2 regions of the Comamonas sp. Z3 genome follow, and region 1 is predicted to be linked to the other one. Evidence: riboswitches for the same ligand, from Rfam matches in the RefSeq annotation. Region 1 holds a riboswitch; the other holds the start of a gene.
What was found. Region 1 has a riboswitch for glycine ahead of FSY59_RS23215 (trimeric intracellular cation channel family protein). Riboswitches for the same ligand answer to the same signal wherever they lie in the genome.
Positions count from the first base shown of each region.

Region 2: linked by a shared signal. The riboswitch ahead of gcvT (glycine cleavage system aminomethyltransferase GcvT) and the one ahead of FSY59_RS23215 (trimeric intracellular cation channel family protein) in region 1 are both predicted to bind glycine.

Region 1 covers NZ_VOQU01000008.1:324,711-339,725, reverse strand. Annotated here, with positions in the region: gene putA (trifunctional transcriptional regulator/proline dehydrogenase/L-glutamate gamma-semialdehyde dehydrogenase) at 1-2,244, shown strand, start outside; gene FSY59_RS23265 (molybdopterin-binding protein) at 2,338-2,553, opposite strand; gene FSY59_RS23260 (CysB family HTH-type transcriptional regulator) at 3,019-3,951, opposite strand; gene FSY59_RS23255 (ATP-binding cassette domain-containing protein) at 4,021-5,007, opposite strand; gene ssuC (aliphatic sulfonate ABC transporter permease SsuC) at 5,132-5,977, opposite strand; gene ssuD (FMNH2-dependent alkanesulfonate monooxygenase) at 5,988-7,211, opposite strand; gene FSY59_RS23240 (aliphatic sulfonate ABC transporter substrate-binding protein) at 7,235-8,317, opposite strand; gene FSY59_RS23235 (sulfonate ABC transporter substrate-binding protein) at 8,335-9,357, opposite strand; gene ssuE (NADPH-dependent FMN reductase) at 9,576-10,172, opposite strand; gene FSY59_RS23225 (sulfate ABC transporter substrate-binding protein) at 10,242-11,273, opposite strand; gene FSY59_RS23220 (oxidative damage protection protein) at 11,417-11,692, shown strand; glycine riboswitch at 11,892-11,984, shown strand; glycine riboswitch at 11,998-12,117, shown strand; gene FSY59_RS23215 (trimeric intracellular cation channel family protein) at 12,170-12,835, shown strand; gene mnmC (FAD-dependent 5-carboxymethylaminomethyl-2-thiouridine(34) oxidoreductase MnmC) at 13,012-14,958, shown strand.
Region 2 covers NZ_VOQU01000005.1:133,894-148,908, forward strand. Annotated here, with positions in the region: gene FSY59_RS15940 (high-affinity branched-chain amino acid ABC transporter permease LivM) at 1-170, opposite strand, end outside; gene livH (high-affinity branched-chain amino acid ABC transporter permease LivH) at 170-1,093, opposite strand; gene FSY59_RS15950 (high-affinity branched-chain amino acid ABC transporter substrate-binding protein) at 1,191-2,312, opposite strand; gene FSY59_RS15955 (RluA family pseudouridine synthase) at 2,663-3,325, opposite strand; gene FSY59_RS15960 (PAS domain-containing sensor histidine kinase) at 3,346-5,526, opposite strand; gene gcvP (aminomethyl-transferring glycine dehydrogenase) at 5,778-8,681, opposite strand; gene FSY59_RS15970 (MolR family transcriptional regulator) at 8,772-9,323, opposite strand; gene gcvH (glycine cleavage system protein GcvH) at 9,371-9,745, opposite strand; gene gcvT (glycine cleavage system aminomethyltransferase GcvT) at 9,868-11,004, opposite strand; glycine riboswitch at 11,069-11,194, opposite strand; glycine riboswitch at 11,214-11,323, opposite strand; gene FSY59_RS15985 (energy transducer TonB) at 11,413-11,859, opposite strand; gene FSY59_RS15990 (2,4'-dihydroxyacetophenone dioxygenase family protein) at 12,143-12,676, shown strand; gene FSY59_RS15995 (MFS transporter) at 12,767-14,023, shown strand; gene FSY59_RS16000 (2,3-butanediol dehydrogenase) at 14,020-15,015, shown strand, end outside.

The sequences.
Region 1 (15,015 bases):
CCCGCAGATCAGGTGCTGGCCCAAAGCCAGTTCGATGCTCAGGCTGCGCAGGATGCGGCGCAAGACATAGGCCTGCCCCATCCTCGCATAGGACTGCCGCGCGACCTGCTGGGTGCGCAGCGCATCAACTCGACAGGCCTGGATCTGAGCGATGACGGTGTGCTGGGCGCCTTGTCTCAGGCGCTTGTGCAAACCCGGCAGGCACTCCGGCCCCAGGACGGCCATACCGCCGATGCCGTCGGCACCGTCATCACCAACCCGGCCAATCATCAGGAGCTGCTGGGCCATGTCAGCGATGCCACGCCCGCGCAGATTCAACAGGCACTGCAGACAGCCGTGCAGGCCCAGCCCTCATGGGGGGCAAGCCCGGCCGAACAACGCGCCTGCCTGCTGGAGAGCGCCGCCGACAGCTTCGAGACCCAGATGCTGCCGCTGATGACCCTGCTGATGCGCGAAGCTGGCAAGACCGCCGCCAATGCCGTAGCCGAGGTGCGCGAGGCCACCGATTTTCTGCGCTATTACGCGGCCCAGATTCGGCGACAGGCAGCTGCGGATCTGCTCGCCCCCGGCATTGGCCCGGTAGTCTGCATCAGCCCCTGGAATTTTCCGCTGGCCATCTTCACCGGGCAGGTCGCCGCCGCCCTTTCAGCCGGCAACGCAGTACTTGCCAAGCCCGCCGAGCAGACCCCGCTGATCGCCCAGGAAGCCGTGCGCCTGCTGCATCAGGCCGGCATCGGGCCTGGTGTGCTGCAACTGCTGCCCGGCCGGGGCGAAACCGTGGGGGCAGCGCTGGTGGCCGATGCGCGTGTGGCAGGCGTGCTGTTCACGGGCTCCACCGAGGTTGCGCGGCTGCTGAATCTGCAGACCGCCGCCAGGCTGCGGCCCGACGGCCAGCCCGTGGTGCTGGTGGCCGAAACCGGCGGCCAGAACGCCATGCTGGTGGACTCATCCGCACTGGTCGAGCAAGCCGTGCAGGACATTGCTGCATCCGCCTTCGACAGCGCCGGCCAGCGCTGCTCGGCTCTGCGCCTGCTGTGCGTGCAAAGCGACTGCGCCGACCGGCTGCTGGCCATGCTGCGCGGCGCCATGCAGGAGCTGCATTGCGGCGACCCGGCCGAGCTGGCCACCGATGTGGGCCCCGTGATCGATGCCGATGCCAAGGCAGCCATCGAGCGGCACATCGCCAGGCTGGGAGCTCTGGGCCTGCGCATCCATCAATCGCCGCTGAGCCCGGAAACTGCCGTACAAGGGCATTTTGTGGCCCCCACGCTGATCGAGCTGCCCGATCTGCAGCCGCTCGAGCGCGAAGTCTTCGGCCCCGTACTCCATGTGCTGCGGTATCAAAGGCGTGAGCTGCCGCAGCTGCTGGAGCACATCAACGCCCTGGGCTATGGCCTGACCATGGGCTTGCACACGCGCATCGACGAGACCGTGCAGCAGGTCGCCCAGGCAGCACATGTAGGCAATCTGTATGTGAATCGCAATATGGTGGGAGCCGTGGTCGGTGTTCAGCCCTTTGGCGGCGAAGGGCTGTCGGGCACCGGCCCCAAGGCCGGCGGGCCGCTGTATCTGCCGCGCCTGCAGCAGGCACCCAGCTCGCCGCTACAGCTGCTGAACCTGCTGCTGCACCAGTGCGGCGAGGCTCAGCTCACTGCCGCCCCCGCCACCTCTGCTGCCGCAGTCGCCTTGCAGCAGCTGGGTCACTGGGCCAGGCAGCATGGTGAGGCCATCGTCAGCCGTCATTGCGAGGGCCTGCAATCGGCCCTGCCCGATCTGCATGCCGCACGCCTGCTGCCAGGCCCCACCGGCGAGCGCAATCTCTACCAACTGCTTGGCAAGCCGCGCACCCTGTGTCTGGCGCAGGACAGGACCATGCTGCTGCTGCAACTGGCCGCCGCACTGGCCTGCGGCTCACAAGCCCTGTGGCCAGCCAGCCCGCTCGGCACCGCCGTGCACCACAAGCTGCCTGAGGCACTGCGCCACCATGTGCGGCTGTTGCCTGACAAGCTGAGCATCGAGGAAATTGCGCAGACCGAGGCCATGGACGCTGCGCTGCTGGAATGCAACGACGCAGGCTTTCTGCAATGGTCGCAGGCATTGGCAGGACGGCCCGGCCCGCTGGTTCTGCCCACGCGCTGCCAAGCAGGCCAGCCCGTGCGACTGGAGCGGCTCTGGCACGAGCGTGCGCTGTCGCACAACACGGCGGCCGCCGGCGGCAACGCCGCCTTGATGACCCTGGAGTAAGGCCTGGGCACTGCGCGACAGCGCATTGCCCGCCAAAAAGAAACCCCCCGGCGCAGGCAGCTGCGCGGGGGTTGTGTGGAAAAGGTTTGAGGATTACAGCTTGGCGATGGACACCTCGGTGGACTTGACCAGGGCCACGACCTCGGAGCCCACGGCCAGACCCAGATCATTGACCGAACGCGTGGTGATCACGGAAGTGACGATGCCCCAAGGCGTCTCCACATCCACTTCCGAAACCACATCACCGCGGATGATTTCCTTGACCTTGCCCTTGAACTGATTGCGCACGTTGATGGCTTGAATGGACATGCAAAATTCTCCTGAGAACTCGTGAAGGTTATGACAACAGTGTTTGCTGCACTGCATGAAAACAATTCTGAAACCTTCTCCACAAAACTCAAAAGAATAAAAACAAAAATTTTTATACCGAAAACATCTTATGCAGATCATCAGCTCGCGAGTCTGCGCAATCGCAGCGGTTCAAAAAGACCTTCACCAGGATTTGACTGGAGCAAAGAGGCAGGGCCTAAAAACAGCATCAGGCCCTGCTGGGGCCAGTGGTATGGCCCAGTCCCGTCGCAGTCCAGAACCACGCGCATGGCTGAGCCGCGCCAGGCACCCGCAACAGACCCGAGGATGTGCAAGCATGTTCAGGCCTTGCCAAGTCCCTCAAGTCTGGGAGCGGCAGGCTTGGGGCGGCGATCCAGGCCAAGCAGCCCGCAGCACTGTGACAGCCAGCGCTCGGGCCTTTGCCGATGGAATTCGCCTCGGACTTCAACCTTCTGCAGACTGCAGTGCAGCGCGTACCACCTCAGGCTTCAGCGTGGGCACAAAGCTCTCGATAAAAGCATAGGCATAGCCTCGCAACCAGGCATCGCGGCGCAGGGCCAGCCGTGTGAGATTGACTTCGAACAGATGGCGCGCATCGATGGCGCGCAGATGGCGGTCACGCTCGGCATCGAAAGCGATGGAGGCGATGATGCCCACGCCCATGCCCAGCTCCGCATAGGTCTTGATCACGTCGGCATCCATGGCGGTCAGCACCACTTCGGGCACCAGTGCAGCGGCAGCAAACGCCTTGTCGATATGGGCGCGCCCGGTGTAGCCCTGTTCGTAGGTGATGATGGGGTGGCGCGCCAGATCCTCCAGCGTCAGCGGTCCGGAGGCATCGAGCAGTGCATGGCCAGGCGGCACGACCACACTGTGGGACCAGCGATAGCAAGGCAGGGTCACCAGATTCTCGTAACTGCCCAGCGCCTCGGTGGCCACGCCGATATCGGCCTCACCCGAGAGCAGCATCTCGGCCACCTGGCGCGGCGAGCCCTGATGCAGATGCAAAGAAACCTGGGGGTAGAGCCTGCGGAAATCACGCACCACCTGGGGCAAGGCATAGCGTGCCTGAGAGTGCGTGGCGGCAATCGACAGGCCTCCGCGCTCGCTGGCATGGAAGTCCTCGCCCGCGCGGCGCAGATTGTCGGCCTCGAGCAGCATGCGTTCGACAATGGGCAGCAAGGCCGTGCCGGGTGGCGTCAGCCCCGTCAGGCGCTTTCCTGCACGCACGAATATATCGATGCCCAACTCCTCCTCGAGCTCACGAATCTGCCGGCTCACACCAGGCTGCGAGGTGTGGAGCATGGCCGCCACTTCGGTCAGATTGAAGCCACGCCTTGCCGTTTCCCGGACCGAACGCAGTTGCTGAAAATTCATATCTTGATGGCAGGCGGCACAGCTTGCGGCTGCGCCCGCCGCCTGTTTCTCTTTGTTTTCGTTGGAAGCTCAAATCGCCCAGCGCAGGCCCGTAGCCGGCACGCCAGGCCAATCCTGCAATCCGGCGTCCTGTTCTGGCTCGGGCTTTTGCAGCACGCGGTCCAGAATGCGTGTCTCCAGCGCGGCAAAGCGGGCATCTCCGTGTACACGCGGACGTGGCAAGTCGATGCGCTCGTCAAGCGCAATGCGTCCGTCCTCGATCAGCACCACGCGATCGGCAAGAGCCACGGCCTCCTGTACATCGTGAGTGACCAGCAAGGCCGTGAAGCCATGGCTGCGCCACAGACCTTCGATGAGGCGGTGCATCTCAATGCGCGTGAGCGCATCGAGAGCACCCAGCGGCTCATCGAGCAGCAGCAGCCGTGGCTGGTGCACCAGGGCGCGCGCCAGGGCCACACGCTGGCGCTGGCCGCCCGACAGCCTTGCCGGCCATTCGTTTTCACGGTCGGCCAATCCCACCTGCGCCAGCACCTTGCGGCCCTGCTCGCGCGCTGAATCGGGCAGACCCAGAATCACGTTGTCCAGCACCCGCTTCCAGGGCAACAAACGCGCATCCTGAAACATGATGCGCGTATCCCCGCTCTGCTGGCCCTCGCCCCCATCGATCAGCAACTGCCCGGCGCTGGCCTTCTCCAGCCCCGCGACAAGGCGCAGCAAGGTGGATTTTCCGCAGCCGCTGCGCCCCACGATGGCGATGAACTCACCGGGCCGGACATCGAGCTGCACCTGCTTGAGCACTTCACGCTCGCCATAGCGCTTGGTCAGCTGCAGGGTCTGCAAATGCACACCCTGGGCCACTTTCTGCGGCACATCCGGCTGCTTGCTGCTGCCCTGCTGATCTGCTTCCTCATCCTTGGTCCGCTGCCACAGCTTCCCACTCGCCTGCAAGGCCTCGGCCTCGTCCCAGGAGGCCTCCCAGGCCACCAGCGGCTGACGCGCATTCAGCGCACCTGCACCCACCAGCGACTGCGTCAAACGACTCCACAAACTACTCATCGCAAGCTCCTATCATTCTTGAAACCGACACGCACCAACCCAGAGACGCCTAGCAAGGGCCTAGGCGGCCCCGCCGCCCCGCAGCGAAGGCGTCGTCCCCCTCCGGGGGAGGCCGCGAAGCGGCTCAGGGGGCTCCATAGCTCGGATGCCAGCGCAGCCACCAGCGCTCCAGGGAACGGGCAAACACATCGGCCAGCTTGCCCAGAATCGCGTAGAGCAGAATGCCCACCAGCACCACATCGGTCTGCAGAAATTCGCGTGCATTCATGGTCAGGTAGCCGATGCCGGCCTGCGCCGAAATCGTCTCGGCCACGATCAGAATCACCCACATCAGTCCCAGCGAAAAGCGCAGGCCCACGAGGATGGAGGACAGAGCCCCCGGCAACACGATGTCGCGGTACAGCTGCCAGCGTGTGAGGCCGTAGCTGCGCCCCATCTCGATCAGACCCGGGTCCACATTGCGGATGCCGTGGAAGGTGTTGAGATAGATGGGGAAGAACACTGAAATGCTGATCAGGAACAGCTTGGCCGACTCGTCGATGCCGAACCACAGAATGACCAGCGGAATCAGCGCCAGCGCAGGGATGTTGCGCACCATCTGGATCGTGGAATCAAGCAGCGTCTCGGCCCAGCGCAGCGAACCCGTGAGCAGGCCCAGCAGCAGGCCCAGGCTGCCGCCTATGGCCAGCCCTGCCAGCGCGCGCCCGGCACTGACCTTGACATGCGTCCAGAGCTCGCCCGACTCGGCCAGCGTCCAGGCCGCGCGCAGCACATCCAGCGGTGCGGGCAGCACCCGCGTGGACAGCCAGCCCCAGGCCGATGCAGCCTGCCAGAGCGCGATCAGCGCGACCGGCAGCAGCCAGGGCAACAGCCGCAAGGCGAACTGGCGTGCCAGCAGCTCCAGGCGCGGCACCGGCGGGCGTGCAGGCTGGACCGCAGCCTGCAACGTCAGCGTTTGAACATCACTCATGCTCTCTCCTTCAGCTTTGCGATACCCGGATCTGCTCGCGCTCTGCAGCAGCGGCTCCCGAAGCAGCGGCTCCCGAAGCAGCGGCTCGCGGCGAGTACAGGTTGGCCACGGTCTCGCCAAACGGACCGCCGGGGTTGCCGCCGCCGAGCTTTTGCTGCACGTTGACGGGCAGCAGCGGGAAGACCAGCTCGGCGAAGCGATAGGCTTCCTCGAGATGCGGGTAGCCCGAGAGCACAAAAGTGTCTATGCCCAGATCGGCATATTCCTTGATGCGATCGGCCACGGTCTGGGCACTGCCCACCAGAGCCGTCCCTGCACCGCCACGCACCAGACCCACACCGGCCCAGAGATTGGGGCTGATTTCCAGATCCTTGCGGCTGCGCTTGGTACCGCCCGCGTGCAGCTGGGCCATGCGGCGCTGGCCTTCGGAGTCCATGCGCGCAAACGCGGCCTGGGCCTGGATCACGGTCTCGTCCTGCAGACGGCTGATCAGTCGCTCGGCATCGGCCCAGGCCTCTTCATCGGTCTCGCGCACGATCACATGCAGACGAATGCCGAACTTGACCTGGCGGCCATGGCGCTCGGCCTTCTCGCGCACATCGGCAATCTTTTTGGCGACTTCGGCTGGCGGCTCGCCCCAGGTCAGATAGGCATCGACCTGCTCTGCCGCCAGCTCATGGGCAGCGGGCGAAGAGCCACCGAAATAAACAGGCGGATAAGGCTTTTGCAGCGGCGGAAACAGCAGCTTGGCGCCCTTGACCTGCAGATGCCGGCCTTCGAAATCCAGCGACTGACCCTCATGGCTGCGCGCCAGAATTTCGCGCCAGATCTCGATGAACTCGGCCGATTGCTCGTAGCGCGTCGCATGGTCGAGAAACACGCCATCGCCCTCCAGCTCGGCCTGATCGCCGCCTGTGACCAGGTTGATCAGCAGACGTCCACCCGAGAGGCGGTCAAAGCTGGCCGCCATGCGCGCAGCCAGGCTGGGCTGATGCAGTCCAGGACGCACGGCCACCAGGAACTTGAGGCGCTTGGTGACGGGCAGCAGGCTGGACGCCACTACCCAGGGGTCTTCGCAGGAGCGGCCCGTGGGAATCAGCACGCCTTCGTAACCCAGGCTGTCGGCCGCCACGGCCACCTGCTTGACATAGTCATGGCTCAGCTGGCGTGCGCCTTCACTGCTGCCCAGGTAGCGGGCATCACCATGGGTGGGAATGAACCAGAACACTTGCATGACGAAATCTCCTTGAACCTGATTTAGAGCCTGGATGCCACGGCGGGCGTGATGGATGAAGCGGCTGGGCTTGTCTGGCCATGGATGGCGTATTCCGCCGCCATGGGCTGCCAGACGATGTCAGCCACCTTCACCTGGCGCGGAATCACGCCCAGACGAAAAAAGGCGTCGGCCACGCGCTGCTGCTCGACCACCATGGCGGGATTGAGCGGCGTGGTCGGCGAGCTGGGCCTGCGGCCGATGAAGCGGCTGACCACATTCGCGTCCAGACCGCTGAAGGCGGCCAGCAGCTGCACGGCCTCCTTGCGCGAGGCCTGCACCAGCTGGTCGGCACGCGTGAGCTCGTCGAACAAGGCCTTGATGAGCTGGGGATGGTGCTCGACCAGGCCACGCGAGGCCAGATAGAACGAGTTGTTGCCCGTCAGCCCCTCTCCGCTGCTGAGCACGCGTGCTCGGATGCTCTGCTCGGTGGCCGCGTAAAACGGGTCCCAAATGGCCCAGGCATCGACACTGCCGCGCTCGAACGCCGCGCGCGCGTCGGCCGGAGCCAGGTAAACGGGCTGGATGTCGGCCCAGGCAATACCGGCCTTGTCCAGCGCGCGCACCAGCAGGTAGTGGGCGCTCGAGCCTTTTTGCAGTGCCACACGCCGGCCCTTGAGGTCGGACAGTGACTTCAGCGGCGAGTCGGCCAGCACCAGAATGGCCGAGCTTTCGGGCTTGGGAGGCTCTGCCCCGACATAGCGCAGGTCCTTGCCGGCAGCCTGGGCAAACACGGGCGGCGAATCGCCGGTCAGGCCGAAGTCCAGGCTGCCGGCCGACAGCGCCTCCAGCAGCTGCGGCCCCGCCGGAAACTCCAGCCAGCTGATCCTGGTGGCCGGAAAGCGCTTTTCCAGCACGCCATGCTGCTTGAGCACGACCAGATTGACGGCCGACTTCTGATAGCCGATGCGCAGCTGGGCCGGTGCCGCCACGGCCGGCGTAGGCTGGGCCAGCGCATCGTCGGCGTAATAGGCAGCCAGGGTCCAGCTGAAGGCCGTGGTGCCCAGCAGCTGCAGCGCCTGACGGCGACCGCGCCGGAAACGGGGTGGAGTGGATGCAGAACTCATGGCGGTGGCGGCCTGTCTCAGCGGCTGGCCAGCAGATCCACGGGAGCTGCATGCAGCAGATTGAGCTTCTTGGGGATCAGCTTGAGATCGAAGAAGGTATCGGCAATCTTTTGCTGCTCGCCCAGGATTTCGGCATTCACGGCCTTGGTGCCGAATTCGGTACGGTTCAGATACAGCTCGGTCACGGCGGTGTCCAGGCCCAGGATCTGCGACAGCTCTGCCGCTGCTGCGCTCTTGTTCTTGCTGGCCCAGGCATCGATGGCGGCGATTTCCTCGATCGCGATGCGCAGCACATCGGCATTGCGGCTTGCATAGTCGCGCGAGGTGAAGTAGTAGGCACGGTTGTTGACCACGCCCCTGGCATCGGCCAGCAAGCGCGCATCCAGGGTCTTCTGGGCCGAGGCCAGGAACGGATCCCAGATCACCCAGGCATCGACCGAGCCCTTCTCGAAGGCGGCCCGCGCATCGGGCGGCGCCAGAAAGACCGACTGCACATCGCCGTACTTGAGAGCATGCTTTTCCAGCAGCTTGACCAGGAAGTAATGGACGTTGGAGCCCTTGTTGTAGGCAATGCGCTTGCCCTTGAGGTCGGCCACGCTGCGGATCGGCGAGCCCTTGGGCACGATCACGGCTTCCAGACCGGGCCGCGCCACGGTGGCACCGGCATAGACCAGGGGTGCACCGGCGGCCTGGGCAAAGATCGGCGGAGCCTCGCCCACATCGCCGAAGTCGATGGAGCCCACATTGAGCGCCTCCAGCTGTACGGGGCCAGCGTTGAACTCGACCCAGCGCACGGCCACGCCCAGCGGACTCAAGCGCTTTTCCAGCGTGCCGCGATTCTTGAGAATCGACAACCAGCCTTTTTGATGGCCCACGCGCAGCACGCGCGGGGCGCCTGCCGTGCCATTGCCCTGCTGCGCATGCAGACGCCCCGAAGCCAGGGCCAGGGCAGAAACAGCCGTCCCCGCCAGCCACTGGCGGCGCGAGGCACTTGGCAGTTGCGACGAAATAGCCGATGAAGTGTTGTTGCGATCGGTCATGAGAAATCAATCCTTGGAGTTCCCAGTCCACACACTTCAGGCATCTCTTGGCCTGATTTCAGGCGCAGCTCGGCCTTCTCAGTGCGGGGACTGCTATCAAAAAAAGAGACATGGGGAAATGGGCACCGCCCCATCAAAGGACAGCAAGCAAGGGCCCCCGCAGCGAGGCTGTCGTCCCCCTCGGGGGAAGCCGCGTGGCAGCTCAGGGGGGCGTTAATTCAAACGCTACATCGCACATCGGCGAAGGCGATGCTCTCAAAGTCATTGGCGGCTGCCCACTGGGCACTGCGGCGCAGGTCGGTGGCCAGCAGCTGGGCGGCATCCTCGACGCGCTCGGCAATCTCGGGAGCCAGGCCGTAACCGCCCTCGGGCAGCAGCGGCACGCCCTGGTCGGTGGCATAGATACCCGGCAGGATATGCCGCGCTCCCAGCGACTGCAGCACCGGGCGCAGTGCGTAGTCCAGCGCCAGCATATGGTGGGGGCTGCCGCCCGTGGCCAGGGGCAGGACCAGCTTGCCCTTGAGCGCGGTCTGCGGCAGCACATCGAGAAAGACCTTGAGCAGACCGCTATAGGCTGCCTTGTAGACGGGGGTGGCCACCACCACCGCATCGGCCCGGGCCACGCGCTCGGTCACGGCACGAATCTCGGCATGATCGAAGCGGGCATGCAGCAGGGCTGCAGGGTCCAGCTGGTTGAGCTGCAGCACGGACTCGGTGTTCAGACCCTGGGCCTGGAGACGCACGGCCACGGCATTGAGCAGGGCACTGGAGCGCGAGGGCTGCGAGGGACTACCGGCAATCAGCAAAATCGACATGGGCTTGGCTCTATCTTTTTGTCATTGCAAAGACAGGAGCACTCATCGCGCTCCCGTCCTGCGTTTCTCTTATTTCTTGGTGTAGATCTGATCAAAGCTGCCGCCATCGGCGAAGTGGGCCTTGTCTGCCGCTGCCCAGCCGCCAAAAGCCTTGTCGATGGTGAACAGCTCCAGCTTGGGGAACTGGCTCGCGAACTCGGCGGCCACCTTGGCATCGGTCGGACGGTAGAAGTTCTTGCCGGCGATGCGCTGGGCCTCTTCGGAGTACAGATACTTCAGATAGGCCTCGGCCACGGTGCGCGTGCCCTTTTTATCGACCACCTTGTCGACCACGGCCACCGAAGGCTCGGCCAGGATGGACAGCGAAGGTGCGACGATCTGGAACTTTTCTGGGCCGAACTCCTTGAGCGCCAGATAGGCCTCGTTCTCCCAGGCCAGCAGCACATCGCCCAGACCCCGCTGCACAAAGGTCACCGTGGAGCCGCGCGCGCCGGTGTCCAACACGGGCACGTTCTTGTAGAGCTTGGTGATGAAGTCCTTGGCCTGTGCATCGCCGCCGTATTTGCGCTTGGCAAATTCCCAGGCCGCCAGATAGTTCCAGCGTGCACCACCCGAGGTCTTGGGGTTGGGCGTGATCACCTGGATGCCGGGATTGACCAGATCGTCCCAGTCCTTGATACCCTTGGGATTGCCCTTTTTGACCAGGAACACGATGGTGGAGCTGTAGGGCGCGCTGTTGTGCGGCAGGCGCTTTTGCCAGTCGGCCTTGACATTGCCGTTCTTGACCAGGGCGTCGATATCGCCGGCCAGGGCCAGCGTGGCCACGTCGGCCTCGATGCCGTCGATGATGGAGCGTGCCTGCTTGCCCGAGCCGCCATGCGACTGCTTGATGGTCACATCCTGATTCTGCGTGGCCTTCCAGTGCTTGGCGAACGCCTGGTTGTAGTTCACATAGAGCTCGCGTGTCGGGTCGTAGGAGACGTTGAGCAGTTGCACGCCAGTCTGCGCAAAAGCGGGCAATGTGGGCAGAGCCGAGAGGGTCAAGCCAGCAATCAGACCGGCAGCCAGAGGAAACTTGATAAAGTTGCGACGATTTTTCATTGGACTGTGTTCTTGGAGTGAATGGATAACGGGCTTCTGCCCCGTTGCTGCGCATTCTTGAGCCGCATTCTTAAAACTCAAACTACTAAGATTTCAGTTTGTTATTACCCAAACATCTGAGATCAACCAAGAGGACCCTACACATGGCACGTACCGTTCACTGCATCAAGCTTGGTCAAGACGCTGAAGGCCTGGATTTCCCTCCTGCCCCCGGCGAACTGGGCAAGCGCATCTATGAAAGCGTGAGCAAGCAGGCCTGGGCCGACTGGCTCAAGCACCAGACCATGCTGATCAATGAAAACCGCCTGAACCTGGCCGATGCCCGTGCCCGCCAATACCTGGCCCGCCAGATGGAAAACCATTTCTTTGGCGGCGGCGCAGATGCCGCAGCAGGCTACGTGCCTCCCAGCGCCGAGTAAGTTCGGTCGACCTGGACACCAAGCCCCCTGGCCCAGGCCTCGGGGCTTTTTTCTTGCGGGCTGCCGAACAGCCAACCGGTGAGAGCAAGGGCGCGCCCAGGCAGCCCAGGGGCACCGAGGCTGACAGCCGCAAGACCGCTCAAACCCAATTGATACAGGTATTAACCCGAATAAAGTCGTTGGAACTGGCTAGAATCGCGCCCATCCCGCGGGAGAGCGGAACCTGTCAACGGTTCCCGCCGAAGGCGCAAACTCCCATAATCGCTCAGGCAATAAGTACCGCAGGTGGGTCTGACAGGACCCGGATATCGCCAACTGGAGAGCAGCCCGCGACCACAAGTCTGCAGGGCTCACCGAAGGGGCAAGCATGCGCACCGCGAAGGCGCCCATGTGCAACTCTCAGGTAAAAGGACAGCGGGAGAGGCAAGCCGGACACTCCCGCTGATGCGAGTGGCTGGTCTATTTTCAAGTGCCTTCATGCTTCCCTCCATCTCTTTGCTGGACTCGTTCCAGGCCTCCAACTTCACCGTCATGCTGGTCATCTATCTGGTGGCCATTACCGCCGAAGCCATGTCCGGCGCCCTTGCTGCAGGCCGGCGCAATATGGATATCTTTGGCGTCGTGGTCATCGCCTTCGTCACCGCGCTGGGCGGTGGCACCATCCGCGACATGGTGCTGGGCCATTACCCCATAGGCTGGACTCAGCACCCCGAATATGTGTATCTGGTCATCAGCTTCGGCCTGCTGACCACGGTGATCGCCCGCCATATGCACCGCCTCAAGCAGGTGTTTCTGCTGCTGGACGCCATGGGCCTGATCGCCTTTTCGCTGATCGGCTGCAATACCGCGCTGGAACTGGGCTACCCGACCATCGTCATCATCATGGCCGGCATGATTACCGGCATCAGCGGCGGCATTTTGCGTGACGTGCTCTGCAACCAGGTCCCCGTGGTGTTCCGCCGCGAGCTGTATGCCAGCGTGTCGCTGTCCGTATGCCTGATGTTCCTGGGCCTGCGCTATCTGGAGGTAAGCTCCAATATCAGCACCCTTGTCTGTTTTGCAGGCGGTCTGGCCTTCCGTCTGGCCGCGATTCGTTTCAAGTGGCGCCTGCCAGTTTTCTCTTACCAGCAGCGCTGGGAGTGATCGAGACTCCCCCTGTGGCGCTGTGCGCCTTCCCCCTCTCTTGCTGCGCAGAAGGGGGACGCAGCCATCGCTGCGGGGCGGCGGGGCCGCTAGGCCCTTGCTTGGCTGCTCTGACCTAGACTGCGCCATGCATTACCCATGTAGTTTCACTTTCCATGTCTGAACCCATCACATGGATGCCGGATGGCACCCCCTACAACACCCGATTTGGCGACCGCTATCACAGCGAGCTGGGCGGCCTTGACCAGGCCCGACAGGTCTTTCTCGGCGGCTGCGGTCTGCCTGCGGCCTGGGCCGATGCGGCTCAGTGGCGCATTCTGGAAACCGGCTTCGGCTTGGGCCTGAACTTTCTCGTCACCTGGGCGGCATGGAAAGCCGACCCGAAACGCCCGCGCATGCTGCATTTTGTCTCGGTGGAAGCCCACCCGGTCTCGCGCGAGGATCTGCTCAAGTCCTTGCCCGCCGACGAGACACTGCGTCCGCTTGGCGAGCAGCTGGCCGCGCAATGGTGGGGGCTGCTGCCCGGCGTGCACCGCCTTTCGTTCGACGACGGCCAGGTGCTGCTGACGCTCTATATAGGCGACGCCAAGACCATGTTGCGCAAGCAGCAGCTGACGGCAGACAGCGTGTACCTGGATGGCTTTTCTCCCCAGCTCAACCCCGAGATGTGGGACGAAGACGCCATGAAGAACATTGCCCGCCATTGCCGCCGGGGCACCCGGCTGGCCACCTGGTGCGTAGCCGGACATGTGCGCCAGGCGCTCAAGGCTCAGGGTTTTGAAGTCAAGAAGCGCGCCGGCGTGCCACCCAAGCGCCATAACCTGCATGCGGCCTACAACCCGGCCTGGGAACCGCGCCATCGCAGCGACGGCCTGCCTGCGCCGGTGAGCCAGGCCGGTCGCTGTCTGGTGCTGGGTGCGGGTCTGGCCGGTGCCGCCGCCGCCGCCAGCCTGGCCAGGCGTGGCTGGGAAGTGACCGTACTGGATGCGGCGGCCGCGCCTGCTGCAGGGGCCTCGGGCCTGCCTGCCGGCCTGTTCTGCCCGCATATTTCGCCCGACGACAGCGTCCTGTCACGCCTGTCCAGAAGCGGCGTGCGCACAACGCTACAGAATCTGCAGCAACTGAGCCAGGCAAACAAACTGCAGCCTGCCCGAGACTGGGCTCATGGCGGGGTGCTCGAACACGACCTGAACGAGCCTTCCCATCTGCCCAGGTCATGGCTGCAGCCCGGAAGCGATACCTACCCCTGGGGTCTGCACTGGAGCGCGCCCGTGCAGCCGGCTCAGCTGGCTGCGGCCCATCTGCCTGCAGACAGCCAGGCTGTCTGGCATGAGCAGGCGGGCTGGGTGCGCCCTGCACAACTGGTGCAGGCGCTGCTGCAATCCCCCGGAATTCATTGGCAAGGTCATGCTTCGGCCTCAAGGCTGCTGCGCGATCCGCTGCGCCAGCTCTGGCAAGTGCAGGATGCCCAGGGCCAGACCCTGGCCGAAGCCCCGATGCTGGTGCTGGCCCTGGGCCCGGATACCAGGCCCTTGCTGCAGGCTAGCGGGCTGGCGGCAGGCGAATGGGAGCTGCAAGCCATACGCGGCCAGGTCAGCGTGGCCGAGCATGATGCCGGGACGCTGGCAGCCATGCCGCCCTTCCCCGTCAACGGTCACGGCAATCTGGTGCCGGACTTTCCCTCGGCCGACCGGGCCGGCGCGCACCAGTGGATCATGGGATCGACCTTCGAGCGCGATGTGACCGAGCTGCCGCCCACCGCCGACGACCAGCAGGCCGCACATGCCAGCAATGGCGAAAAGCTGGCCGCTTTGCTGCCCGGCTGCAGGCAGGCGCTGCGCTCCTTCTTCGATGCTGAGCAGCGACCCGCCACCTGGGCGCGCCTGCGTTGCGCGGCCTATGACCGTCTGCCGCTGGCAGGCCCTGCCGGGCAGTCGGCAGCCGATCTACCGGGCCTATGGGTGCTGACGGGGCTGGGCTCACGCGGGCTGACGCTGTCCATGCTTTGCGGCGAGCTGCTGGCGGCGCGCCTGCATGGCGAGCCGCTGCCGCTGGATGCCAGACTGGCGCAGGCCCTGGGTACGCAGCGCCTGTGGAGCCGCTCCCTGCAGCAGCCCAGGTAAGCCACTCGCAAAAAAAGCACGCAGCGCTTACGGAGAAGTGCTGCGTGCCGTTTCGGC
Region 2 (15,015 bases), on a different contig from region 1:
ACGACGAAGATGGCCAGGCAGGCCCAGCCGGTCATGCTCCAGTCGGGGGCGATGACGGTGCGAACACCGGCGCGCTCCAGGTGCAGGCTGAAGATGGGGGTGACGACGATGGCCGTCATCACGGTGGCGATCAGCGCATCGCGCAAAGCGGCAGAAAAGCTGTACTTCATCAGACCTTCTCCACTTCAGGTTTGCCCAGCAGGCCCGAGGGACGGAACATCAGGATGGTCACCAGCAGGCCGAAGGCCACGATGTCCTTGTATTCCGACGAGATGTAGGCGGCGGCAAAAGTCTCGGCCACTCCCAGAATCACACCGCCCAGCATGGCACCGGGAATGGAGCCGATGCCCCCAAGCACGGCAGCCGTGAAGGCCTTGATGCCGGCCAGAAAGCCGATGAAGGGATTGAGCTTGCCCACGGCCAGCGCAATCAGCACGCCGCCCACGGCGGCCAGCACGGCGCCCAGCACAAAGGTGAAGGAGATGACCTTGTTGGTGTCGATTCCCAGCAGATTGGCCATGTGCATGTCCTGCGCGCAGGCACGCGAGGCACGGCCCATGCGCGAATGCTTGATGTACATGGTCAGCGCGATCATCAGCACCACGGTCACGGCAATGATGAGCACGCGGGTGTAGGGGATGAAGACCTCGAAATCTCCCATGTGGAAGTTGATGGCACCGGGCAGCAGCGAAGGAACGGCCATGTCGCGCGCACCCTGGCCCAGGGCCACCCAGTTCTGCAGGAAGATGGACATGCCGATGGCCGAGATCAGCGCCACCAGGCGCGGACTCTGGCGCACGGGCTTGTAGGCCACCTGTTCGACCACCAGGCCGTAGACGCCGGTGACGAAGACGGCCACGACCAGCATCAGGCCGATGATGGCCCAGACCGGCAAGCCGCTTTGCGTGCCTATGGCAGAAAGCGTGACCAGGCCTATATAGGCCCCGATCATGTAGATGTCGCCGTGTGCGAAATTGATCATGCCGATGATGCCGTAGACCATGGTGTAGCCAATGGCGATCAGGGCGTAAATGGCTCCGAGTGAGAGCCCGTTGAAAAGCTGTTGTATCAGCTGGGGGAGAATGTCTGACATGTAACGCCACCCTTGAAACAGGAAAAGGCCCGAGGGCCAGATAGCAAATATCCGGAGGCATGGCCCCTGCCATTGCCCCCGGAAGAAGGTGGTGGAATTACTTTGCGAGCGACTTGCTGCCGTCCTTGTGCCACTGGAAGACCTGGAAGTCGAAGGAGTTCAGGTCACCCTGCTTGTTCCAGGAGACGGGACCCAGCACGGTGTCCACACCGGTGGACTTGTGCATCCAGTCCGCCACCTTGGCAGGGTTGTCGCCGGCGGCCTTGATGGCGGCCAGCAGAGACTGGGTGGCGGCAAACGAGGTCAGCTGGAAGGCGCCCGAAGCATTGCGCTTCTTGTCGGCGAAAGCCTTCACCACAGCCGCGTTCTTGGGGTTGGCGGCAAAGTCGGCGGGCAGGGTCACCAGCATGCCTTCGACGGCAGGGCCGGCGATGGCGTTGACTTCAGGATTGCCCACGCCTTCGGGGCCCATCATCTTGACCTTCAGGCCTTGCTCGGCAGCCTGGCGCAGCAGCAGGCCCATTTCTGGGTGGTAGCCGCCGTAGTAGACAAAGTCCACGCCTGCGCCCTTGAGCTTGGTGATCACGGCGGAGTAGTCGCTGTCGCCGGCGTTGATGCCCTCAAACAGGGCCACGTCGATCTTGGCCTTCTTCAGGTCGTCACGCACGGAGGAGGCAATGCCCTGTCCATAGGACTGCTTGTCATGCAGCACGGCAACCTTCTTGGGCTTGAGCTTCTCGGCAATGAACTTGGCGGCTGCGGGGCCCTGCTGGTCATCACGGCCGATGGTGCGGAAGATGAAGTGGTAGTTCTTGCCGTCGGTCAGTGCGGGGGAGGTGGCCGAGGGAGTGACGACCACCACGCCTTCGTTGTTGTAGATGGGCGCTGCGGCAATCGAGGCACCCGAGCAGACGGGGCCGACCACATAGCCGATCTTGCTGTTGACCACGCGGTTGGCTGCAACAGGGCCTTGCTTGGGCTCGCAGGCATCATCCACGGGCACCAGTTCGATCTTCTTGCCATTGATGCCGCCAGAGGCGTTGGCCATTTCGACGGCGGTGGTTGCGCCTTCCTTGACCATGTCGCCATACTGGGTCAGCGCACCGGTGGTTGGGATGACCAGGGCGATCTTGATTTGGGCATGCGCGGTGGAGACCAGGGCGGCACCAGCCAGGCCCAGGGCGGCAACAACGGTTTGCATGCGGAACGGAATGCTCATGAGGACTTCCTTAATCTCGAGAGATGTTCGAAAAGCGCGATTGCTGCCATAGCAGTTCGCGCAAAGAAGCTCAGATTAATCGAGTGGTAAACGAAGGCAACAGGGTATGCAGGGGCTGGTGCAGGCTTTCGGTTTTTGCTATGTCGTGCATAGCAGCTATTACCCAGAGGCTATGGCCTTGCCTTCATTTGTAGTGTATTTGCATGGCCCAAGCCGGAACGGTGCGGCAAGTGTCTGCATCGGCGGTCTTTGGGTGCCGATTCCGGGGGGGCGCGGGCATGGTTTCGAAGGGTCTTTGTTGCAGCGCAGCAACTGTTGCTGCTTGACGGCTGCAGCAGATTTGATGCAGCTTAAAAGTCAGGCTCGCTTTTCAGCATCAGCAAAGTGCCGGTGACCGGATGTACCAGCTCCAGTGCCGTCGCATGCAGCAACAGCCTCGGGCTGGCGCTGGCCACCGTTTCGTCGGCATACAGCGCATCGCCCAGGATGGCGTGACCCGAGGTGGCCATATGCAGGCGCAATTGATGGGTGCGGCCCGTCAGCGGACTCAGCAGGACGCGGGTGCAGGTCATCTCCTGCTGCCCGGTCTGCTCCAGCACCTGCCATAGTGTCTGGCTGCTTTTGCCGTTTTCGTGGTTGATGACTCGCAGCGGACGGCGTTCCCAGTCGGCCGCGATCGGCAGATCGATCAGCTGCCAGCCCTGGGCATCGGCGGTTTCCGGACCCGCCTGCAGATCACCGGCCACCACGGCGATATAGCGCTTGTCGACCTGGCGTTCGGCAAAGGCCTGGCCGAGCTGCCGCTGTACGACCGGATTGCGCGCCATGATGACCAGACCCGAGGTGGCCTGATCGAGCCGGTGCACCACCAGCGCATCGCCGAAATGCTGCAGGGCGCGCAGGCTCAGGCAATCTTGCTTGTCCGGGCCGCGACCGGGCACGCACAGCAGGCCCGAGGGCTTGTCCAGCACCAGCAGATGCTCATCTTCATAAACACAGTTCAACGCACTCATTCAAGCATTTGTCGGTGGTTTCAGGGGTTCAGCAACTCATGAACGGTGGCGCAGAACTCCTGCACGTCGTTGGGCTTGTGGATCAGGGCCCGGGCTCCGGCTGCAATCGCGGCCTGCTCGATCTCGGCCGTCACATAACCGGAGGCCAGCGCCACGGGCAGTTGCGGGCTGACCTGCAAAGCCTGCCTGAGCAGGTCCAGGCCGCTGAAGCCGGGCATGTTGTAGTCGGTGACGATGAGGTCAAAGCGCTCGGGCTCGCTTTCCAGGGCCGCCATGGCCTCGCGCGGGTCGGTGAAGCCCGAGACTTCATAGCCGCGACGGCGCAGCAGACGCTGGAAAAGAAAGACCAGGGCCTGGTCGTCATCCACATACATCACATGGCTGGCGCGCGTGGCCTGGACCGGCTCGGCCAGCGGCGCTTCGGGCTTGTCCGTGCGCAGCGGTGCCTGCGTAGGGTGACTGCCGCTCGGCTCGCCGAGGGGAAAGTACAGCGTGAAGCAGCTGCCCTGGCCCAGCTCGCTGTGCACATCGACGGCGCCGCCATGGGTGCGCATCACGCCATGTACCACCGACAGACCGAGGCCGGTACCCTGGCCCACCGGCTTGGTGGTGAAAAAAGGCTCGAAGATACGCCGCTGGGTCACGATGTCGATGCCGGGGCCCGAGTCCTGCACCATGAAGACCAGGTATTCGGCCACAGGCAGGCCCAGGCGTTCGCATTGGTAATGGTCGGGCGCGATGCGCATGGCCCGCATCTGGATGAAGCCGCGCTGGTTGCCAATGGCCTGCATGGCGTTGTTGCAGAGATTGAACAGCGCCTGCTCCACCTGGGTGGGGTCGGCCATCAGCGGCGGCAGCCCCTCGCTCTCCAGTACCTGCAATTCTATGGAAGGTGGCAAGGTCACGCGCAGCAGGCGCGCCGTGTCCGACATGACCTCCTGCACCTGAACGGGGCGGCGCTCGGGCAGGTCGTTGCGGCTGAAGGTCAGAATCTGGCGCACCAGATCACGCGCACGGCGACCGGCTTTTTCGATCTCGCGCAGGCTTTCCATGGCGGCCGGGTTGTTGGCGCTGTCGACTTTTGCGAGCTCCACATTGCCCAGAATGGCGCCCACGATGTTGTTGAAGTCATGGGCGATCCCGCCGGCCATGGTGCCCACGGCCTGCATCTTGTGGGATTCGCGCAGCTGGGTTTCCAGCGCATTGCGCTGGGCTTCGGCACGATTGCGGCTGGTCAGGTCGCGCGCAAAGATGGTGGTGGTGTCGCCGCTGCTGTGGTGCTCGAAGGAGACGCTGATTTCCATGGGGATCTCGCGTCCCGCCATGGTCAGACCCGTCATCTCGCCCAGCACGGCCTGCGTGGTCAGCGAGGAAAAGGCCAGTGCCCGTGCAGCATCGGGCAAAAAGCGTTCCAGCGGACTGCCCAGCGCATCCTGGGGCGAGCACAGAAACAGGGCTGCCGCCGTGGGGTTGAAGACGGTGATGCGCTGGTACTGGTCGACGCAGATGATGGCATCCAGCGCAGAGTTGATTACCGACTCCAGCCGTCTTTCGCTGGCATAGAGCTGCTGGTTGCGTTCCTGCAAGGCCTTGCGCTCGGCCAGCAGCGGGCCCTGGTTGACCACGGCGCACAGATACTGCCAGGTGGCCGGGCCGTTTTGCTGTGGCACGATCACGCCCGCCACATGCAGGTCGCCGCAGAGCTCGAATTCGTCGGTGATCCGGAACAGTACCTCGTGGACTTCGGCACGCCCCAGCGCCTTGGCCTGCTCGAAGGCTGTGGTCACGCGCTCCGCATCCTTGAAGTGCACAAAGGGCTTGAAGTTGATCAGCAGCCGATCTTTCTCGGTGGGCTGAAATGCGCGGTGGGCCATGGCATTGGCCTGGACCACCATATCGTATTCGTCGACCACCAGCAGCGGCAGCGGGATGCTGGCAAACAGTGTCTCAAATCGCTCCGACGCACTCTCGGCCACGGCCTGGCTGTAGTTGAGCACCTCGTTCTGCAGCTCCAGCTCGTGCTGGTAGTTGCGCAGCTCTGCCACCAGAGCCTGCAGCGGGTCATCATCGTCGGGCACCAGGGGCTGGGTGCTGGCGTTCAGGCCCAACGGGGCGGCGCCCGGGGCCAGCAGGGCATGCAGGGGCAGACCGCCGTCGATCACAGGCAGCAAGGGTGGGGGCGTGGGTTCGGAGGAGCTCATGAAACAGGCAGAATTCCCGGCAGTGTAAGCCGGTCCCGGCTCCTGCCCTAGAAAAAGCGGATCGTTGCTCATCATCGGCCCATTCAAGACCATGTCCCGCAGCAGCCCTGGAGAGGGCATGGACCTTGGGCACTCATTCACTGATGGCAGGGCGCGTCCTATTGCCGGGTGCATGGGCTTGAATCGGGATGAAAAAAGCCAGTGCGACGGCAGTGCACTGGCTTTGGCGGCGGAAGGCCGGTCTCGGGCTATCAGTTAGCGTAGGCATCCATGGGCACGCAGCTGCAAAACAGATTGCGGTCACCATAGACGTTGTCCACGCGGCCCACGGGGCTCCAGTACTTGGCGCGGCGCAGCGCCGGCAGGGGGTAGGCAGCTGTCTCGCGGCTATAGCCATGCTGCCAGTCTGCGGTCAGCAAGGACTCTGCCGTGTGGGGCGCGTTCTTGAGCGGGTTGTCGTCCCGCGGCAGTCTGCCGGCCTCCACTTCGGCAATTTCGGCGCGGATGGCGATCATGGCCTCGACGAAGCGGTCCAGCTCATACAGGCTTTCGCTCTCGGTCGGCTCCACCATCAGCGTGTTGGGCACGGGAAAGGACAGCGTCGGTGCATGGAAGCCGTAGTCGATCAGACGCTTGGCAACGTCCTCGGCCATCACGCCGCAGCTGTCCTTGAAGTGGCGCAGATCCACGATGCACTCATGGGCCACGTGCCCGTATTCGCCCGCGTACAGCGTGGGGAAGTGCTCCTTGAGTCGCGCGCTGATGTAGTTGGCGTTGAGGATGGCGGTCTCGGTTGCCAGCTTCAGGCCCGGTTCGCCCATCATGCGGATATACATCCAGCTGATTGGAAGAACGGCTGCATTGCCCAGAGGCGCTGCGCTGACAGCGCCCACCTGGCGGACATCGCCTGCGGTGGCATGCCCCGGCAGAAAGGGCACCAGATCCTCGACCACGCATACGGGGCCGACTCCGGGGCCGCCGCCGCCGTGGGGAATGCAGAAGGTCTTGTGCAGGTTCAGATGGCTGACATCTCCGCCGAACTCGCCAGGCGCTGCAAGACCCACCAGGGCGTTCATATTGGCGCCGTCCACATAGACGCGGCCGCCATGGCTGTGCACCAGCTGGCACAGCTCCTTGACCTGGGTCTCGAACACGCCGTGCGTGCTGGGGTAGGTGATCATGATGCAGGCCAGATTGGCGCTGTGCTTCTCGCAGGCCAGCTTCAGATCCGCCATGTCCACGTTGCCGTTGTCGTCACATTGGGTGACCACGACCTGCAGGCCCACCATTTGCGCGCTGGCCGGGTTGGTGCCGTGGGCGCTGCTGGGAATCAGGCAGATATTGCGGTGTGCCTCGCCGCGTGACTCATGGAAGGCCTTGATGGCCAGCAGACCTGCGTATTCTCCCTGGCTGCCCGCATTGGGCTGCAGGCTGATGCCCGCGTAGCCCGTGGCCTGACACAGCCAGTCGCGCAGCTGCCGGTCCAGCTCGGCATAGCCTTGCAGCTGGTTGCAGGGCGCAAACGGGTGGATGTCGGCGAACGCTGGCCAGGTGATGGGAATCATCTCGCTGGTGGCGTTGAGCTTCATGGTGCAACTGCCCAGCGGGATCATGCTGCGGTCCAGTGCCAGGTCCTTGTCGCTGAGGCTGCGGATATAACGCAGCATGGCGGTTTCGGAATGGTGGGTGTTGAAGACCGGGTGGCTCAGATAGGCTGTGCTGCGCTGCAGGGATTCGGGGATCAGCGAGGTCGGGCCTTCGTCCATGGCCTCGATGGTGGGCAGAACCTGGCCCTCCTGGGCAAAGATGCTCCAGAGCAGCTCGACATCGGCCCGGGTCGTGGTTTCGTCCAGGCTGATGCAGAGATATTCATCCCAGGCCTTGCGCAGATTGACGCCTCGGGATACGGCACGGGCCGCCAGGGCATCGGTTGCCTCCCGGGTATGCAGGCTCAGTGTGTCGAAGGCCGTGTCGTGGTGATGGGCGCTGAAGCCCAGCTGGGCCAGGCCCCGGCTCAGGATCGCCGTCAGGCGTGCCACCCGCTGTGCGATGCGCTTCAGCCCCTGGGGGCCGTGGTAGACGGCATACATGCTGGCGATCACGGCCGGCAGGACCTGGGCCGTGCAGATATTGGACGTCGCCTTTTCGCGGCGGATATGTTGTTCGCGCGTCTGCAGCGCGAGGCGGTAGGCGGGCTTGCCATGCACATCGACGCTGACGCCCACCAGGCGACCAGGCAGGCTGCGCTTGTATTCGTCGCGGCAGGCCATGAAGGCTGCGTGCGGGCCGCCTGCGCCCATGGGCATGCCGAAGCGCTGGCTGTTGCCCACGACAATATCGGCACCCCATTCTCCGGGAGGTGTCAGCAGGGTCAGGGCCAGCAGGTCGGTTGCCACGATGGCAGCCGCCTGCTTGGCGTGAATGGCTTGCACATCGGCCTTCCAGTCCACAATCCAGCCGCTGGACGCGGGGTACTGGATGACCGCGGCAAACAGATCGCCTGCCAGCGCAGTTTCCCACTCCTGCTGGCTGTTGGCGATCACCACTTCGATGCCGATCGGCCGGGCGCGGGTCTGGATGACTTCAATCGTCTGCGGGTGCAGATCGCCGGCGAGCACGATGCGATGGCTTCTGGATTTGACAGAGCGCCTGGCCAGCGTCATGGCCTCGGCGGCAGCCGTGGCTTCGTCCAGCATCGAGGCATTGGCAATCGGCATGCCGGTCAGGTCGGTCACCATGGTCTGGAAATTGACCAGTGCTTCCATGCGACCCTGCGAAATCTCGGCCTGGTAGGGTGTGTAGGCTGTGTACCAGGCGGGATTCTCGAGGATGTTGCGCAGGATGACGCCCGGCGTGTGCGTGCCGTAGTAGCCCTGGCCGATAAAGCTCTTCAGCATCTGGTTCTTGCTGGCGATGGCCTTGAGTTCGGCCAGCGCAGCGGCTTCGGTAATCGGCGCCGGAAGATCCATGGGCCTGGCGCGGGCGATGGAGTCGGGCATCACATCGCGAATCAAGGCGTCCAGCGAGGGCTTGCCGATGGCGGCCAGCATTTTTTGCTGCTCCTCGGCGTCCGGGCCTATATGACGGGGGATGAATTCGTGGCTGTTTTCCAGCGCTTGCAGCGAAGCGACGGGGGCGGGAGGCGACATCAGCATGGGAGGGACCTATTCTCAAATACTGTGACTGACGGTTTGCATGCCAGGCATGCGTGAATGCCGTATGCCTGAAGGCATGCGGCCGGTGCTTCAAGCAGCGCTGGCCTGTTCCAGCGCGGTGTTCATCAGGGCCAGGCGTTCACTTTCCTGGTCGGCATACTCCCAATCGGGATATTTGCTGCGTGCCACGGTGTTCAGCCATTGCTGGCAGGCCAGGGCAAGCAGTGCCTGCTGGTGCAGATCGGCATCGATGCTGCCGGTGATCTTGAACTGGCCAAAGGCCGTGGCCACGTGGGCGCGGCAGACCGAGCGCAGATAGCTCTGGTTCATGTCGTCGCTGGCCAGCCATTGGGCCTTGGCCGCATCGTCATGAGCCAGCATGTCCTCGGGCACTGGCAGATCCCAGTCGCTCAGTTGCTGGTGCAAAAAACGCAGCGCCTTGGCGGGCTTGCTGCCCGTCTGCTCCTGGTACCACTCTTCAAGTGCGGCCAGTGTGTCGCTGCCGTCATCGTTGCCGAAGGGGCTGAAGTCGTCACCGCAGTCGTAGTAGAAGTCCTGGGTCGCGATGCGCACAAAGGCCGGGTGGCTGGTCTCGCGGGCGAGACCGACTTCCGGATCGTCGAAATACTGGATGGTGCTCATGGCTGCATGCAAAAACGGCCTTCGCAGAGCGAGGGCCGTTGATACGCTTAGTTGTCCTTGGCGAAGTCGTTGTAGGCGGTCTCTTCCATCAGACCTTCGAGCTCGCCCACATTGCTCATCTTGACCTTGAAGAACCAGCCTGCGGCCAGCGGGTCGCTGTTGGCGAGCGACGGGTCATCGCGCAGGGCTTCGTTGACTTCGACGATCTCGCCGGTCACGGGCATGTAGACATCGGCAGCAGCCTTGACGGACTCGACCACGCCTGCGACATCGCCGGCCTTGAAGGTGGAGCCCACGGCAGGCAGATCCACAAACACCACATCGCCCAGCGCATCCTGTGCGTGTACGGTGATGCCGACGATGGCGGCATTGGTGTCAGCGGCGTTGATCCACTCGTGTTCTTTGGAATACTTGATGCTCATGAAAAGCTCCAGATGGGGGATTCAGGGGAATCGGGTGTTGTTTGAGAAAGGTCCAGATCGCACTTTAGCGGTGTTCTGGCCGCTGTTTGGCAAACTGGCCCGTCTCATCCGCGGCGGCAGACCTAGCCGCGGTAGTAGCGGGTGGGAACGAAGGGCGTGGCGACCACTTTCATGGGCACGGGCTTGCCGCGCACCATGGCGAAGATTTCCGTATCGATGGCAGCGTAGTCGGGCTCGACATAGGCCAGCGCCACGGGCTGGTTGAGCGTGGGGCTGAGCAGGCCGCTGGTAATGTGGCCGATATGCTGCCCGTCCATGTTCTCCAGCACAGCGGGCTCGCGCACGGGAATGCGCTCCAGCGCAATCAGGCCCACGCGCTTGCAGCGCAGCGATTGCGGGTTCTGCAATTGCTCCAGCACGATGGCTGCACCGGGAAAGCCTCCCTCGCGTTCGCCGCCGCTGCGGCGCACCTTCTGCATGGCCCAGTTCAGCGCGGCTTCGACGGGCGTGGTGCTGGTGTCGATGTCGTTGCCATACAGGCAAAGTCCGGCTTCAAGGCGCAGCGAGTTGCGCGCGCCCAGACCGACGGGCGCCACCTCGGGCTGGGCCAGCAGCGCTTCGGCAAAAGCTGTTGCCGCTTCGCCGGGCAAGGAGATTTCAAAACCGTCCTCGCCCGTATAGCCGCTGCGCGTGATGTAGAGCGCATGGCCTTGCCAGTCGAAGTGATTGCCGGTCATGAAGACCAATTGCGCAACACCGGGAATCAGGCGCGAGAGTGCCGCAGCGGCTTGCGGGCCTTGCAGGGCCAGCAGGGCGCGCTCGGGCAGAGGGATGACCTCGCAGCGGTTGGCGATGCGGCTCTGGATATGGGCGATATCGGCCTCTTTGCAGGCGCCGTTGACGATGAGGAACAGATCTTCGCCACGGTTGACGAACATCAGGTCGTCCAGAATGCCGCCTTGCTCATTGAGCAGCAGGCCGTAACGCTGTTTGTGCTGTCCCAGGTCCATGACATCGACGGGCATCAGCGATTCAAGCGCGGCGGCGGCATCGGGGCCACGCAGCAGCAACTGGCCCATGTGCGAGACATCGAACAGGCCGGCGGCCTTGCGGGTGTGCAGGTGCTCGGCCATCAGGCCTTGAGGGTATTGCACGGGCATGGCGTAGCCGGCAAACGGCACCATGCGGGCACCCAGTTTCTGGTGCAGGGCAAACAGCGGTGTGGAACGCAGATCGGAAGAGGTGTCAGCAGCAGTCACAGGCAAGCGCTCCGGTGGTCAAACCAAAATGAGTGGCCATGCATGGCTGGGCCATGCGTGGCGGGCTTGCCCTGCTGTCCGCTTTACCTGAGAGATTCACCGCCCTTGCTTTCGCGGGCAGTTTGCTCCTTCGGTGGATGTCGGCGCACATACGAAATGACGGCCTTCATCTCTCTCCAGCAAGGGACGCTGCAGGTTTGCACACCTTGCAGCGCTTGTCAGTCCTTTTGCCTGAGCGTTTTGACACCGGGTGGGGGTCTGCGCCTTCGGCGGTGCGAGGCAGCTTCAAGCTGCAGGCACTCTCTCCTGACGTTGGCAATTCTAGCGGTGGGCAGGGTGCCTGCACCACCGCAATGAGTGGATTTTGGGGTTTTCGAGCACAGATCGTCTATCACTGAGCTTGCGCTCTCACTGCGGGTCTGTGTTCATGGTGGGCGTGCGAGGGGCGTCGACTTCTTGGCGCGGAAACACCAACTGATAGGGCTGCTCGAAGCAGGACGTCACAGGCTGGCCCTGGCGCATGCCGGGCTTGAACTGCCAGCGTTTGAGCGATTGCAGTATGGACTTCACGATGCGTGGATCGGCATCGGCGGGCTGGTATGCCACACGGCCGAGCTGACCTTGAGCTGTGACTTCCAGACGGAAGACCACCGTGGTCTCCAATCCGTTCGGAAACCAGTGGGCGCTGATGAAAGGCGTGGTGTGGCGGCGTGGACGGGGTTGCTGGTCGAGCTGGGCGGGGGGCGTGCAATCTGCATTGATCCAGGCGGGCCAATTTACGGTTTGGCCGCCGGAAGCGGGGGCGGAGTCAGCCTGGGGCTGCAGGGGAGTGATGTCGGCCGCCTTAGGCGCCATGGCAGGGTTGCCGGCGCAGGCACTAAGCAGCACTGCTCCCAAGACGGCCGCGCATGCAGCAAGACAGCGTGAGTGGCGTGAAATATGCATGGCGGCATTCTCGGTCATCCCCGGTCGATTTTCGGAAGCGCTCCCGATGTGTGCTGTTCAGCCTGGGTCCGGCCGGCCTTGTCCAGGGTTTGTCTTGCGGGGTCAAACGCCATGTCCGGAGGAGGCAAAACAGATTTTTTGCCGCAGATAGGATTATGACGTTCATCAAAGAACATTTATCCAAGGAGACAAAATGCCCGAAAAAGCCACGAACGAATTTTGGAAGAATCTGAAGCCGATTTCTGATTGCTTTCAGCCCGATGCGCAGCCGGAAGTTTATATACAGAACGCGCCCACTGAGGACGAGCGCTATTATGTTCCATTCTCAGAGACTGTATTGTCCCGCCCTCTCTGGATTTCTCCATCGCAAAACAAATGGTGCGATATTCTGATGGCCAAGGAAGCGGGTCTGGTCAATCGGCATTACCACCCGCATGAAGTATTTGCCTATACCATTTCCGGGAAATGGGGTTATCTGGAGCATGACTGGACGGCCCGTGCCGGTGATTTCGTCTACGAGACACCGGGGGAAGGCCATACCCTGGTGGCCTATGAACATGAGCAACCCATGCGTGCGTTCTTTATCGTCAAGGGGCCGCTGATCTGGCTCGATGATGACGGAAAGCCGGACGGATATTTCGATGTTCACAGCTACATAGAGCTATGCCGAAAGCACTATGAAAAAGTCGGCATAGGTGCAGATTATGTGGACACGCTTTTTCGATAGCTATCTGAAATTGGCTTGAAAATGCATCAGATGAAAGGCGGGATTTTCTGAATAATGGAATAACCCGCCAAAAACGGAATGGAGAGAGACATGAGACATCGAGATGAAGCCCTAAAAATCGGGTGGGTGAGCTATGAAAACAAGCTGCTGCTCATTCTGTTTTTCACTTTTGGTATCGTTTTTTTTGACCGCCTGGCATTGTCGTTCTTATTTCCTTTTGTCTCCAAGGAACTGGATCTGAACAATGCCCAGCTGGGTATGCTTTCGTCGATCCTGGCATTGGCATGGGCGGCTTCCGGTGCATTCTTCGGGGCCTACACAGACCGCAAGGGCAAGCGCAAAACGGTGCTGATTCTTTCGGTACTGATGTTTTCGCTGTGTTCGGCCTTGTCGGGTCTGGTGGGCGGCTTTGTGGGGCTGTTGTTGTTGCGAGCGATGATGGGTTTGGCGGAAGGGCCGATACTGCCGCTGTCGCAGACTCTGATGGTCGAAGCCTCTACGCCGAGCCGTCGCGGCCTCAACATGGGCTTGCTGCAGGGCTCGTCTGCGGGCTTGCTGGGCGCCGTGATCGCACCGCCGGTGATTGTTGCGCTGGCCGTGGCTTATGGCTGGCGCACTGCGTTCTACCTGACCTGCGTTCCGGGGCTGATTGCCGCAGCGCTTATCTGGCGCCATGTGCGAAGCACAGATAGCAGCGGCCAGGCCGAAGCCGTGCCGACAGGCTCACGCTGGGCTCTGCTGCGTGAGCGCAATATCTGGCTGAGCGTGCTGATCAGCTGCGTCTTCATGGCCTGGTTCGTAATCATCATCTCTTTTGCGCCGACCTATCTGGTCAATGCCAAGGGCTTCGAGCCGGGCACGATGAGTGCGGTCATGAGCTGCATGGGCGTGGCCTGGGTCATCTGGGGTTTCGCAGTGCCAGCCATTTCGGACCGGGTAGGTCGCCGTCCTGCACTGATCTTCTTCTCCTTTGTCGCGGCCTGCTGTCCGATGGCTTTTTTGCATGTGCAGTCACCGGCGCTGTTGGGCGGCTTGCTGTTGCTGACTTACACCGGCCTGGGCTGCTTCACGCTCTTCATGGCCACGATTCCGGCGGAGACCGTTCCGCGAGCGGCCATGGCCACGGCCTTGGGGATGATCATGGGTTTTGGCGAGCTGCTTGGTGGTTTCGTCGCCCCGACGCTGGCCGGGCTGGCAGCCGATCGGTGGGGACTTGATGTGGTGATGTGGGTGGCGGCTGCGGGTGCTCTGCTGGCGGGCATGCTTTCCCTGGGGCTGATTGAAACAGCGCCCAGGCGCGTTGGCAGCGGCTTGCTGGCTGCCGCATTGAAGGAGTCGCAGGCATGAAAGCTCTGAAATGGCATGGCGCTCTCGATCTGCGTCTGGAAGTCATCGAGCGCAGGCCCTTGAAGGCCGGAGAAATCCGCATCGAGGTGGCGTACTGCGGGATCTGCGGCAGTGACATGCATGAGTATCTGCACGGGCCAGACTCGATTCCGGTCAATGTCCCGCATCCCTTGTCCGGTCGTGTTGCGCCCATCGTCATCGGTCACGAATTCTGTGGCACGGTGGTGGAAGTGGCAGCAGATGTGAAAGTGCTCGGCGTTGGCGACAGGATTGCCGTGGAGCCGGAGTACCGCTGCGGGCACTGCATCTATTGCCGCAGCGGGCGCTACAACCTGTGCGAATCCATGGGCTTTGTGGGGCTCATGGGAGATGGTGGCATGGCAGAGGAAGCCGTGGTTCCCGCCTATATGGCGCATGTGCTGCCCCCTTCGCTGAGCTTTAGGCAGGCTGCGGTGGCCGAGCCTGCTGCAGTGGCATTGCATGCTGTGCGCCGAAGCGCGTTGCGCGCTGGCGACGATTGCGTCATCTTCGGCATGGGGGCCATCGGTCTGCTGCTGGTGATGATGGCTAGGCACCATGAAGCGGGCCGCATCATTGCCGTCGACGTCGATGCACGGCGCCTGGGTCTGGCGCGCGAGCTAGGCGCCAGCGACACGGTCGATGCCAGTCAGGGCGATGTGGTGCAGCAGGTGCGTGAACTCACGGGCGGGGTGGGCGTACCAGTCTCGTTTGAAGCGGTGGGCCGCCCGGAAACACTGCAGGGTGCTCTTGGAGTGCTGAGCAAGGGCGGCGAAGCCGTGCTGCTGGGGCTCATGCCCGAGGCGCGTATCGATACCTTCGATCTGGTCAACCGTGAGCTGCGCATTACCTCCAGCCTGGGCTATCGGGGCCTGTATCCGGAACTGCTGGAGCTGATGGCTCGCGGGGTCGTGGACGCAGGCAAGATCGTGACCCACGTCGTAAGTCTGGAAGCTGCCATACAGGACGGCTTT